4 regions of the Psychrobacillus sp. NPDC096389 genome follow, and region 1 is predicted to be linked to each of the others. Evidence: riboswitches for the same ligand, from Rfam matches in the RefSeq annotation. Region 1 holds a riboswitch; each other region holds the start of a gene.
The links. Region 1 has a riboswitch for S-adenosylmethionine ahead of metA (homoserine O-acetyltransferase MetA). Riboswitches for the same ligand answer to the same signal wherever they lie in the genome.
Positions count from the first base shown of each region.

Region 2: it holds a riboswitch for S-adenosylmethionine, as region 1 does, so the genes downstream of both, ACIQ38_RS09615 (methionine ABC transporter ATP-binding protein) here and metA (homoserine O-acetyltransferase MetA) in region 1, are expected to answer to the same signal.
Region 3: it holds a riboswitch for S-adenosylmethionine, as region 1 does, so the genes downstream of both, ACIQ38_RS16540 (2,3-diketo-5-methylthiopentyl-1-phosphate enolase) here and metA (homoserine O-acetyltransferase MetA) in region 1, are expected to answer to the same signal.
Region 4: it holds a riboswitch for S-adenosylmethionine, as region 1 does, so the genes downstream of both, metK (methionine adenosyltransferase) here and metA (homoserine O-acetyltransferase MetA) in region 1, are expected to answer to the same signal.

Region 1 is NZ_JBIWFB010000005.1:138,403-141,574, reverse strand. Features, by position in the region: gene abc-f (ribosomal protection-like ABC-F family protein) at 1-695, shown strand, start outside; gene ACIQ38_RS14020 (5' nucleotidase, NT5C type) at 692-1,147, shown strand; SAM riboswitch class I at 1,269-1,377, shown strand; gene metA (homoserine O-acetyltransferase MetA) at 1,460-2,368, shown strand; gene ACIQ38_RS14010 (aldo/keto reductase) at 2,412-3,172, opposite strand, start outside.
Region 2 is NZ_JBIWFB010000003.1:49,896-53,067, forward strand. Features, by position in the region: gene ACIQ38_RS09605 (MetQ/NlpA family ABC transporter substrate-binding protein) at 1-68, opposite strand, end outside; gene ACIQ38_RS09610 (methionine ABC transporter permease) at 130-798, opposite strand; gene ACIQ38_RS09615 (methionine ABC transporter ATP-binding protein) at 791-1,816, opposite strand; SAM riboswitch class I at 1,909-2,013, opposite strand; gene ACIQ38_RS09620 (thioredoxin family protein) at 2,042-2,362, opposite strand; gene ACIQ38_RS09625 (toprim domain-containing protein) at 2,374-2,724, opposite strand; gene gcvH (glycine cleavage system protein GcvH) at 2,800-3,172, opposite strand, start outside.
Region 3 is NZ_JBIWFB010000007.1:75,292-78,463, forward strand. Features, by position in the region: gene ACIQ38_RS16535 (2-hydroxy-3-keto-5-methylthiopentenyl-1-phosphate phosphatase) at 1-200, opposite strand, end outside; gene ACIQ38_RS16540 (2,3-diketo-5-methylthiopentyl-1-phosphate enolase) at 206-1,420, opposite strand; SAM riboswitch class I at 1,493-1,598, opposite strand; SAM riboswitch class I at 1,775-1,929, shown strand; gene mtnK (S-methyl-5-thioribose kinase) at 2,003-3,172, shown strand, end outside.
Region 4 is NZ_JBIWFB010000002.1:16,459-19,630, forward strand. Features, by position in the region: gene pckA (phosphoenolpyruvate carboxykinase (ATP)) at 1-1,335, opposite strand, end outside; SAM riboswitch class I at 1,530-1,644, shown strand; gene metK (methionine adenosyltransferase) at 1,846-3,042, shown strand.

The sequences.
Region 1 (3,172 bases):
GTAGCAATGTTCGTGTTGGCTTTCTTTCACAGCATTTCCTTATTGCAGATCCGAAAGCTCGACTAATCGATGTGTTTCGCAGTGAAGTAAACGTCGTTGAAGGGGATGCCCGCCACATATTAGCTAAATTTATGTTTTACGGACCCGATGTGTTTAAACGAGTAGGTGATTTAAGCGGGGGAGAACGAATGCGTCTTCGCCTTGCTCAGCTTATGCATCAAGATATCAATTTATTGATGTTAGATGAACCGACGAATCATCTAGATATAGATTCTAGAGAAGTATTGGAAGATGCTATGGAAGACTTCCAAGGAACAATACTGGCTGTCTCTCACGATCGCTACTTTTTAAACAAATTATTCCCTAGAACTGTATGGCTAGATCAAGGGCAGTTAACTACTTTTGAAGGTCCATATGAGTGGGCTCGTGCAAAATGGGAGGAGTTACAAGCGAAAACCCCTTCTATTAACTTAGTGAAAATAAAGGAACCAGCAAAGAACAATCAAACAAAGATAAAACATGCTCAACCAATAGAAGAGGAAATTGCTGCATTAGAATTAGAAATTAATACAATAAATAGTCAAATCGAGTTGGAAAATGATTGGGAGAATTACGAGCGATTACTAGAAACTAAAAACCAACATGAGCAGCTATTAGAGAAATTATTGGAGAAATGGATGGAGAATGAAAATTGAAACGCATTGCAATTGATATGGATGAAGTAATTTCGGCTTTTAGCTTGAAATGTCTACAGCTATTTAATGCTGAATTTCATTCAAACTATACGGCGGATCATCTTCATGGAAAACTTTTATCTGAGCTAGATCACCGTTTTAAAGAGAAAGTGAATGATTATTTGGCGGAGGAATCTTTTTTTCTGGAATTGGATGTTATGGAGGGAAGTCAAGGGGCATTGCGCCGATTAAGTGAGCAATATGATATTTTCATTGTTACGGCGGCTATGGAGTTTCCCGCATCATTAGCACCTAAATACCAATGGTTAAAAAAGCATTTTCCTTTCTTGAATGAAAAGCATTTCGTTTTTTGCGGGGAGCGAATTTTATTTACAGCCCCGCATAATAGGAATGAAAATAGATTTACACGATTGAATAGTTGGAATGAAGTCGAACGATATTTTTTGAAATAAACACCATTTAATTGTCGTGTAATTTAATAAAAAGAGCTTTTTATTATAAAATTTCAAATGTTGCATAAATGTTTTGCTCATGGTAGTATTTACTAGATTACATAAATAAACAAATTAAATATTCTTATCAAGAGAAGCAGAGGGACATGGCCCTGTGAAGCTTCAGCAACCTCTGATATTGTCAGAAAGGTGCTAACTCCTACAAGATTTTTGATCTTGAGAGATAAGAACTGAGAGCTATCAATACACCCTCTTTTCTTATCCCATGAGAAAAGAGGGTTTTTATGTTACATAGAAAGGAAGAGGGAAAAAATGCCGATTAATGTACCGAAACAGTTACCAGCAATAAAAAACTTAGAAAAAGAAAAAATATTCGTAATGGACGAGGAACGCGCTACTGGGCAGGATATCCGTCCTATGAACATCATCATTTTAAACTTAATGCCTGAAAAAGAGAAAACAGAACTGCAACTATTAAGGCTATTAGGGAATACACCACTACAAGTGAATGTTACTTTTATGAACATGGCTTCACATGAATCTAAAAATGTAAGTAAAACGCATTTAGATACATTTTATACAACCTTTGAAGAGATCAAGCAACGTAAATTCGATGGTATGATTATTACTGGGGCACCAATTGAGCATCTACAATTTGAAGAGGTGAATTATTGGGATGAAATGACGAAAATTATGGATTGGACAAAAACGAATGTTACATCTGTTTTCCATATTTGTTGGGGAGCGCAAGCTGCTTTATACCATCATTATGGAATTGATAAATACGACTTACCAAAGAAGTGCTTTGGTGTGTTCGATCATCGTTTATCTGATCTAACAGTTAATCTTGTACGGGGATTTAACGATGTTTTTAACGCTCCGGTGTCTCGTTATACATCCATTTCTTATGACGAAATTAAAAATGATCCGAGACTTAACATACTTTCCAAATCTGACGATGCGGGCGTTTTTCTGATCATTTCCAAAGACGAAAAACATATTATGGTTACTGGCCATTTAGAGTATGATGCAACAACTTTAGCAGATGAATATAACCGTGATCTGGAAAAGGGAATTGACATCGACGTACCAGAAAATTATTTTCCGAATAATGACCCATCCAAAGCTCCATTAAATACATGGCGTTCCCATACGCATTTATTATTTTCCAACTGGTTGAACTATTATGTCTACCAAGAAACACCTTACGAATGGGAATAAACAACAGAAAAGCACAGAGCGAAATACCGCTCTGTGCTTTTGATTATTTAAAAATACGATCAATTTCCGCAATCTCATCAGTGGAAAGTTGAACTTCTAATGTTTGAAGATTATCTAATACTTGCTCAGGTTTTTTCGCTCCAGGAATTATTACATCGATACCAGCTTGTGATAAATACCAGGCAAGCACAATATTGGAAACTCCTACGTTTTTATCATGAGCGATGTGACGCAGCTGTTCTACTTTATCTAAGTTATGAACGAAAACTTCGCCTTGGAACAATGGATTTTTGGAACGACCATCTTCGAATGTACTATTTTTATCAAATTTTCCAGTAAGTAAACCAGATGCTAGGGGGAAATAAGGGATAAACGAGATATTATGCTCTATCGTATATGGTAGAAATTCATTTTCTGCATCCCGTTTTAGTAAATTGTAACCTGATTGTAGCACATCAATATATCCATCCTGATTGCCTTCTTTTAATTGTTCCAAATTAAAATTCGATACTCCGATGGCCCGTATTTTTCCTTCTTCTTTTAAGCGATGAAGTGTGCCGATTGCTTCTGCTTTTGGCGTATTTTCATCTGGATAATGTATATAAAATAGATCGATGTAGTCTGTTTGAAGGCTACGCAAACTATTCTCCACCGTTTCTCTTAAAAACTGAGGAGAGTTGTCTATTAATACTTGTCCGTCCTCTAATTTATGCGCACCTTTTGAAGCTAATATAATGTCGTGACGATTCTTACCTTCTTTTAATACTTCACCAATTAACTCTTCCGATCTCCCTTTACCATAAA
Region 2 (3,172 bases), on a different contig from region 1:
TCATCTCCACAAGCCGCAAGTGTTAATGCACTTACTGATAATAATGCTCCTGCTAAAAATTTCTTCATCTGTATTCTCTCCTTTAAATTTTCCCCATTTTTATATGTGATCGGGTAAACCCGCGAACACCTAACGTTTATCTATTTTTGTTGTAATCATATCGCCGACCCATTGGATGATAAATACAATGATCAATATTAAAATCGTTGCCATTAAAGTAACATCTTCTCTATTACGTTGAAAACCATCTAGAAAAGCGAGTGTCCCTAAACCACCGGCCCCAATTACTCCCGCCATCGCCGTATAACCAACAAGCGAAATACAAGTTACTGTAATCCCAGAAACTAAAGCTGGCATCGATTCTGGAAGTAAAACCTTCCATATAATAGTAGAGGTTTTAGCACCCATTGATCTTGCCGCTTCTAAAACACCTTTATCAATTTCTCGTAAACCTATTAACACCATACGTGCATAGAACGGGGCAGCACCAATGACAAGGGCTGGGAACGCTGCATTCGGACCACGGATTGTATCAAGAAGTAATTTTGTAAAAGGAATTAATAATATGATTAAAATAATAAAAGGAATAGAACGGAAAATATTAACAAAAGCACCCGTTAACCAGTTCGCCAGTTTATTTGCCCATGCTTGATGTGGACTTGTTAAAAACAATAAGAGACCAAGTGCTAAACCCAAAATGGCTGTTAATATAGTAGAAATTGCTGTCATATATAATGTTTCGAGTGCTGCTTCCCACATCTTAGGCCAATCAACATTCGGAAAAAGCGTATTAATCATTGTTGATCACCTCTGTACTTACTTTTTGTTCATGTATAAATCGAATCGCTTCATCGACCGCTAATGCATCTCCATCTATTTGAAGAACTAACGTACCAAATGCACCGCTTTTTGTATGCGAAATATTTCCTTGGACGATATTTACTTCTAATTCAAACTGTTTGATAAGTCTTGAAAGAATTGGTTGTTCCGTCTGTTCTCCGACGAAAACAAGCTTGATCAGCTTTCCATTTGGATATAGATCAACTAAATTTTGTAACGTCTGCTGTGCTTGTCCTGTTTCTGATACTTGCGATACAAATCGCTTCGTAATCGGTTGTTGTGGGTTTTGGAAGACTTCTAGCACGTCGCCTTCTTCTACAACATGACCACCTTCCATTACGGCCACTCGATTACAAATTTTTTGAATGACTTGCATTTCATGCGTGATTAATACTATTGTTAAACCCAGTTTTTCATTGATGCTAACTAATAAATCTAAAATTGCATCTGTTGTTTCTGGATCTAGTGCAGATGTTGCTTCATCACAGAGTAAAACTTCTGGACGATTTGCTAATGCACGCGCAATCCCTACGCGCTGTTTCTGCCCGCCTGATAGTTGGGAAGGATAATAATTTCCTCTACCTTCTAACCCAACCAGTTCGATCAATTCATCTACGCGAGCTTTTCGCTGATCTTTTGGAACACCCGCAATTTCAAGTGGAAATGCAATATTTTCTGCAACCGTTCGGGACCATAACAAATTAAAATGTTGGAAAATCATACTTACTTTATGTCGAACTTGACGAAGCTTGTCCTCATTTATCGTAGTGATTTCTTTGCCATTTACTATTATTTGTCCGGCCGTTGGTTTCTCTAATCCATTGAGTAAACGGATTAATGTACTTTTTCCGGCACCACTATATCCAATAATACCGAAAATCTCGCCTTGCTTTATGTCAAGATTTACATCATCAACAGCAATAATCGTACCTTGTTTCGTTTGGAACTTCTTTGAAACGTCTTTTAAACGAATCATGTAAATCTCACCTTTCCTTAAACCGTAAAAAATCCCTTCTGCAATAGAGCAGAAGGGAAGTAAGTTTTCTATCTAAATAGAACTTATCCATTCTCTCATTTTCCAAAGCATTCGCTTTGTGTGATTTGGCACCATTTCATTTACATGACGGTTGCCGGGCTTCGTCGGGCACTTCCCTCCACCTCTCTTAATAAGAGCGACACTATTCGATTAAGTTGAATATTATCATGCCATTACTTGCTTGTCAATATCTTTAATGGTCTCTAACAAATATGGCACAGATTGAAATGCGTATATTTTTTTATAGACGCGTCCCTGTTTGGCGATTAACAAACATGGGACGCTCTCTATTTCATATTCCATTGCTAGGTTTTCTAAATAATTTATATTTGCTTGACCTACTGGATTTGGCACTAATTCATTGATCACTTGCATCATCTTACTTGCTACCATGCAAGTACCACACATCGGTGTATACAGATAGAATAGCGAAAGCTGTCCATCATTTTTATAGTACTCCCACTGTTCGCGCGTCCATTCATTCACAAAACATCATCCTAAAGTAGAAATTCTTTTTTCACTTTAATGTTAACACGTTTCAGTATAGAAGCCAAAACTTTGAAAGGGGTGTTGGCCACTTCACAATACATCGGATTTGTGTATAAATGAATTGCTTCTGGATATTCTTTTCGGACGATCGAACGTATTTGCTCCCCCGATTTATCTGCATCTAAAAAAGCATAAATTGGAAAATCATCATAGGGACTTAAAATTTCTTCTAGTTTTACATTGGAGATCGTGCCATTCGTACAAATAATTTCTGGGGATTCATCAAGAAGTCGTAAAAGTTGAAGCTTATCCGACCTTCCTTCAACGAGAATTACTTTTTCACTAAAAACATTAGCCAATTAGCTTCTCTCCCTAATTATATCGTTAACTTAGTATATGAAAAAAACGCCGACAATTAACCGGCGTTTTCATTATTATTCTGAAATTAATTCTTCGTATTTTTCCGCGGATAATAAACCATCAATTTCTGAAGCATCTGATGGTTCAACGACGATCATCCATGCATTTTCATACGGAGATTCGTTTACAAATTCAGGGCTATCTTCTAGCTCGCTATTTACTTCTATAACTTTTCCGCTTATTGGAGCATAAAGTTCTGAAACAGTTTTTACTGATTCAACACTACCAAATGGATCTCCTGCTTTAATATCGTCTCCCACTTGTGGAAGTTCAACAAATACGATATCTCCTAGTTCAGATTGTGCAAAATGAGTAATACCGATACGTGCATTTCCACCTTCTGTTTTTACCCATTCATGTTCTTCTGAATACTTTAATTCTTTTGGT
Region 3 (3,172 bases), on a different contig from region 1:
GAGTTAATTTGCTCTTTCAATGAAACAGGAAGGAGTGCAAACATATCCGATACACCTTCACGTATCGATTGCTTTTGCCCCAAAATATTCTCTTTAATCGGCAAATATTCTGGAGGTGCAAATTTTTTCATAATCGAGATGATATTATCTTGCGTTGTAATAGTGCCATCAAAATCGCAAAAGATAACTAGTTTCTTCATAGTATTTACCCCCATAATTCGATTGCTGACTTGAGTTCAGCATGCTGCTTTGCCGCTTCCGTAAGCGATATTCCAGCAAGCACGGCTTCCACAGCTTGTTTAAAGGCAAGTCCTCCACCAATCGCACCAGCAGGGTGTCCATGTACCCCGCCCCCAGCATTAATAATGCTATCAATTCCGTAGTCTTGCATTAATAGAGGTACTAAACTTGGATGTATACCTGCAGAAGGAACTGGGAAAGTTCGTTTTACGCTACTAGCTTTTGTTAGTTCTTCTCCTAAAGAAAGAGCTGCTTTTTTCTCAAGCGCAACACTACCATAAGGAGAAGGGAATAATGAAAAATCTGCCCCAGCATAGCGAGTTAATTTGCCTAGTAAAAGAGCTGTTGCAACACCGTAAAACGGGGAAGAAGTGAACGCTCCACTATAGGCTGGATGAGCCATAAATGGCAGTTGAATGTCATCATCTTCTACAAGTTCTTGGAGCACGTCCAACCCGTATGCATGGACATTAAATAATAAAGCATCTGCTCCAAGTTCTTTCGCTATTTTTGCTTTTTCGCGTAACTGTGTTGTCCGTCCAGATAAATTCACTGCATAAAGCGTACGATGTCCAGTTTCTTCATACACTTGGCGTAATACTTCCTGGGCGGTTGTAATTCGCTTTTCAAAAGGAGTGAGCGGATTGTCAAAAAGAATTTCATCGTCTTTTACAAGATCAACTCCTCCAAGAGCCTGATGTCGAAGTTGTTCTGCTAAATAATCGATATCCCGTCCTATGACTCCTTTGAATATGCTCATAATGAGTGGCCGATTATGTACATTTAACAAGTTTCTTATATGTTCAATACCAAATCTAGGTCCAGGAAACTTTGCTAAAAGCTCTGGAGAAAACTCTAAGTCTAATAGCTTTATTTCACCGTCTAATGATAATTTACCGAAAACAGTTGTTAAGATGGCAGGCAAATCAGCGGAAAAGTTAGCACTAGGATACTCTATTTTTATCTCTGCTCTAATTTGTTCTGGTTTAGATGGATGTTGTACATTTTCAAACTCCGTAATAGATACAACATTCCCTTTATGCTGTTTTAATTGTTGCTGTTCAAGTAAAGGTAAATCTGTCCAGGACCCAATCGTTAAACCTAAAGCAATGCCCTCTGCCTTTTTTTCGAATGATCCTGGATTTCCGTACAATTGATAAACAGAAGTTACTCCACTCATGTTATTAATCTCCTTTGTTGAATAAAGATAAAAAAACCTCTTCAAATAAGAAGAGGTTAAAGGTTTAACGACTTCTTATTTCTCAGTCAATTGACTGCAAGAATTAGCACCGTATCCATTCGTTGGACCGGTTGCCGGGTATCATAGGGCTCGTCCCTCCACCTGCTCTAAATAAGAAAATATATTTAATTAAGATTTCAGTTTATTGTCAAATTAATAATGATTATTTCATGCAATTGAAATAATGTCAACACAAAATTTAGAGTTTTTATAAAATTAAAAAAGTCTGTTGACATTCCTTTTTCGAATGTGCTAGGATTCTAATCAAATAACATTACGTTAAAAATAATAGCACTCTTATCAAGAGCAGGCTGAGGGTAATGGCCCGATGAAGCCCAGCAACCGACCGTAATACCGTTGTGAGACGGGGCGCTTTTTGCGCCGAGATAACATTCTCTTAAGGCACGGTGCTAATTCCATCAGAAAGGGAACTTTCTGAAAGATAAGAGGCGAGAAAACTCTTATTCTACGCCTCTTTCATTGGAAAGAGGTTTTTTATTTTGTAAAGAAAGGTAGAGAAAAATGACAATTGCAACGAAGAAACAATACGAGTCTTTAACAGAAGAGCAGGCAATAGTATACATCAAAGAACAAGGTCTATTTTCAAATGGATTGGAATTAGAATGTAGCGAAATTGGTGATGGTAATTTAAATTATGTATTTCGCATTCGAGATACTAAAAGTGGAAAAGGAATTATTGTAAAACAAGCATTGCCATATGCAAAGGTAGTCGGTGAGAGTTGGCCACTAACATTAAAGCGTGCACAAATTGAAGCGAATGCGCTAAAAAAACACGGGGAATTTGCGACAGGGCTAGTACCTGAAGTATATGTAATTGATGAAGATTTGGCGATTACAGTGATGGAAGACTTATCTCATTTGACCATTGCAAGAGAAGGATTGATCCGCCTGGAATCCTATCCAAAATTAGCAACAGATATTGGGGAATATCTTGCACAAACCCTATTCCATACGTCCGATTTTGCATTACATCCTTTTGAAAAAAAGAAACTAGTTTCAGAGTTTTCCAATCCTGAGCTATGTAAAATTACAGAAGATCTAATTTTTACGGATCCATTTTTTGATTATGAAACAAATGACTTTGAACCTGCGTTACGAGTAGATGTAGAAGCCATTTGGAGTAATGAGCTTTTAAAATTGGAAGTTGCCAAATTGAAGAAAAGCTTTTTAACAGAAACGGAAGCATTACTGCACGGAGATTTGCATACAGGTAGTATTTTTGCGAGTGAAACAGAAACAAAAGTAATTGATCCAGAATTCGCCTTTTACGGACCAATTGGCTTTGATGTTGGACTATTTCTAGCTAACTTGATCTTTCAAACGATTACAAGAGAAGGAGAGAGCCGAGTTGTAATCCATCAGCATATTGAAAAGACATGGGAAGTATTTTCGAGTAAATTTTCGGAACTTTGGAAAAAAGAAGCGGTTGAATCTTATAAAGATACTGAAGGATTTGAAGCGTATGTATTGGATAAAGTTTTCCAAGATACACTTGGCTTTGCTGGTTGTGAATTAATCAGACGTACAATCGGTTTAGCACATGTAAAAGATTTGGATGGAATTTTAGATGATGCAGAAAGAATTTCAGCGAAGAAACAAGCTTTACAGATAGGAGAATTATTCATCTTAAAGCGTAAAGAAATTAGTTCAATTCAATCAGTAATCCAATTA
Region 4 (3,172 bases), on a different contig from region 1:
GCGAGTATAAGCAAGTTTCATACGGCTACCAACACCGTATTCTCCGCCAGTCCATCCAGTGTTCACAAGGAATACTTGTGCACCGTGTTCATCAATTTTCTTCCCAAGCATTTCTGCGTAAACAGTTGCATGCAATGGTAAGAACGGTGAACCGAAGCAAGTAGAAAATGCTGGTTGTGGCGATGTAATTCCACGTTCTGTTCCTGCAAGTTTCGATGTAAACCCACTTAAAAAGTGGTACATTGCTTGTTCTTTCGTTAGTTTACTGATTGGAGGCAACACGCCGAATGCATCAGCTGTTAAGAAAACAATTGTATTCGGATGACCAGCGATAGAAGGGTCTACAATGTTGTCGATATTTTGAATTGGATATGCTGCACGTGTATTTTCTGTTAATGAATCATCTGCATAGTCCGCAACGCCAGTTTCTGGATCTACTACGACATTCTCTAAAACTGTTCCGAATGAAATAGCATCAAAAATTTGTGGTTCGTTTTCACGAGTTAAGTCGATACATTTAGCGTAGCAGCCACCTTCGATATTAAATACGCCGTTATCAGACCAACCGTGCTCGTCGTCTCCGATTAACTTACGGCCTGCATCTGCAGATAGTGTTGTTTTCCCTGTACCAGATAAACCGAAGAACAATGCAACGTCTCCTGCTTCTCCAACGTTTGCAGAACAATGCATTGGAAAAATGTTTTGTTCTGGTAATAAATAGTTCATAATAGAGAAGATGGATTTTTTCATTTCTCCAGCATATTCCGTTCCACCGATTAATACGATACGTTTTTCCATGGAAACGATGATGAATGTTTCCGTTTTAGTGCCATCGATAGCCGGATCTGCTTTGAAGTTTGGTGCACTTACAATAGTGAAATCTGCTTGATGCGTTGTCAGTTCTTCTTCCGTAGGACGGATGAATAATTGGTGGGCAAATAAATTATGCCATGCAAATTCATTGATCACTTGAATGCCAAGACGGGATTCTTTGTCTGCTCCCGCAAATCCTTTAAAGACAAATAATTCTTCTTGTTCTTTTAAATAGTTCGTTACTTTTTTATATAGTGCTTCAAAAATTTCAGAAGAGATAGGTTGGTTTACGGAACCCCAATCGATTTTGTCTTTAGAGATAGATTCTTCTACGATATATTTATCTTGTGGGGAACGGCCTGTGTATTTACCTGTTTCTGCTTTTACAGCACCTGTAGAAGTTAAAACAGCTTCTCCTCTAGATGTTGCTTTTTCCACAAGTTGCGGCACTGATAATTGTACGCTAATATTGTTTCCAGCTAGCAATTCGTTCAGTTCACTCACCGTATCGATTGAATTCATATTGTATTTACCATCCTTTTTTCATTTTTTCCTCAATGGTGGAGGAATTTTTCGTTTATATGTGAATTAGTATAACACATTAAGTTAAATAGTCTATACTAATTAATGTATTATTTTTTTATCTTTCTTAATAGGCATTAAAAAAATATTGACATTTGGATGCGGTTTCCGTATGATGTTAAATTGAACGGATACTCTTATCCCGAGCTGGTGGAGGGGTCAGGCCCTATGAAACCCGGCAACCTGTAATTTCATTTATTACAAAGGTGCCCAACCTGAGACAAGGTGTGATTCCTTGATTGATAAGAGTGAAAGGTGCTTATGAAATTAATACCTTTCCTCATGTACATTTACGTGAGTGAGAGGTTTTTTTATATTACATCGCCCTTTATCCTTGTGTGCCAAGTCCGAAACGGCTTCAAGTTTAATCCATTTGAAATGGCTTGACATGGGAATGAGTACCGTATCAATTCTTGAGAGAAATCTCGCAGGATATAGGAGGAATATTCTATGACACAACGCCGATTATTTACATCGGAATCAGTTACAGAAGGGCATCCAGACAAAATTTGCGATCAAATTTCAGATGCTATTTTAGATGCCATTTTAACAGAAGATCCAAATGCACGTGTTGCTTGTGAAACAAGTGTAACAACAGGTCTTGTTTTAGTTGCAGGAGAAATTACAACGTCTACTTATGTAGATATCCCGAAAGTAGTACGTTCTACGATTAAAGAAATTGGTTACACACGTGCTAAATACGGTTTTGACTCGGAAACATCTGCAGTATTAACTGCAATTGACGAGCAATCTGTTGATATCGCGATGGGTGTTGACCAAGCGTTAGAAGCTCGTGAAGGATCTATGACAGATTCAGACATCGAAGCAATTGGAGCAGGGGACCAAGGATTAATGTTTGGTTACGCATGTAACGAAACACCAGAACTTATGCCACTTCCAATTAGTTTAGCGCATAAGCTGTCACGTCGTTTAGCAGAAGTGCGTAAAGATGAAACATTAGATTACTTACGCCCAGATGGTAAAACACAAGTAACAGTGGAATATGATGAGCAAAATAATCCAGTTCGTATTGATACGATTGTTATTTCTACTCAGCATCATCCGGAAATCACGCTAGAACAAATTCAAAAAGATTTAAAAGAAGTAGTGATCAACCCGATTGTTCCTGCTCAATTAATCGATGAAAATACAAAATACTTTATCAACCCAACTGGCCGTTTTGTAATTGGTGGACCTCAAGGGGATGCTGGTTTAACAGGTCGTAAAATTATCGTAGATACTTACGGAGGATACGCACGTCACGGAGGCGGTGCTTTCTCTGGTAAAGATCCAACGAAAGTAGACCGTTCTGCTGCATACGCTGCTCGTTATGTGGCAAAAAATGTTGTCGCTGCAGGACTTGCAGACCGCTGTGAAGTACAATTGGCATATGCAATTGGTGTAGCACAACCTGTATCTATCGCTGTTGACACATTTGGTACTGGAAAAGTAGAAGAGGCGCAATTAGTATCACATATTCGTGAACTATTCGACCTGCGTCCAGCAGGTATTATTAAAATGCTAGACCTACGTCGCCCAATCTACAAACCAACTGCAGCTTATGGTCACTTCGGTCGTACAGACATCGACGCACCATGGGAAAAAACAGATAAAGCAGATGCTTTAAAAGAAAAAGCAGGATTATAATAATTAAAAGCGATACCTTCCTTGATCCTTAAGGAAAGTATCGCTTTTTTTATCGCTTAGGAAATCATAAAAATGAGAGTCAGATAAGCTGATTCTAAAATTGAGCGCAGTAAAGGGATAATGCGTCGTA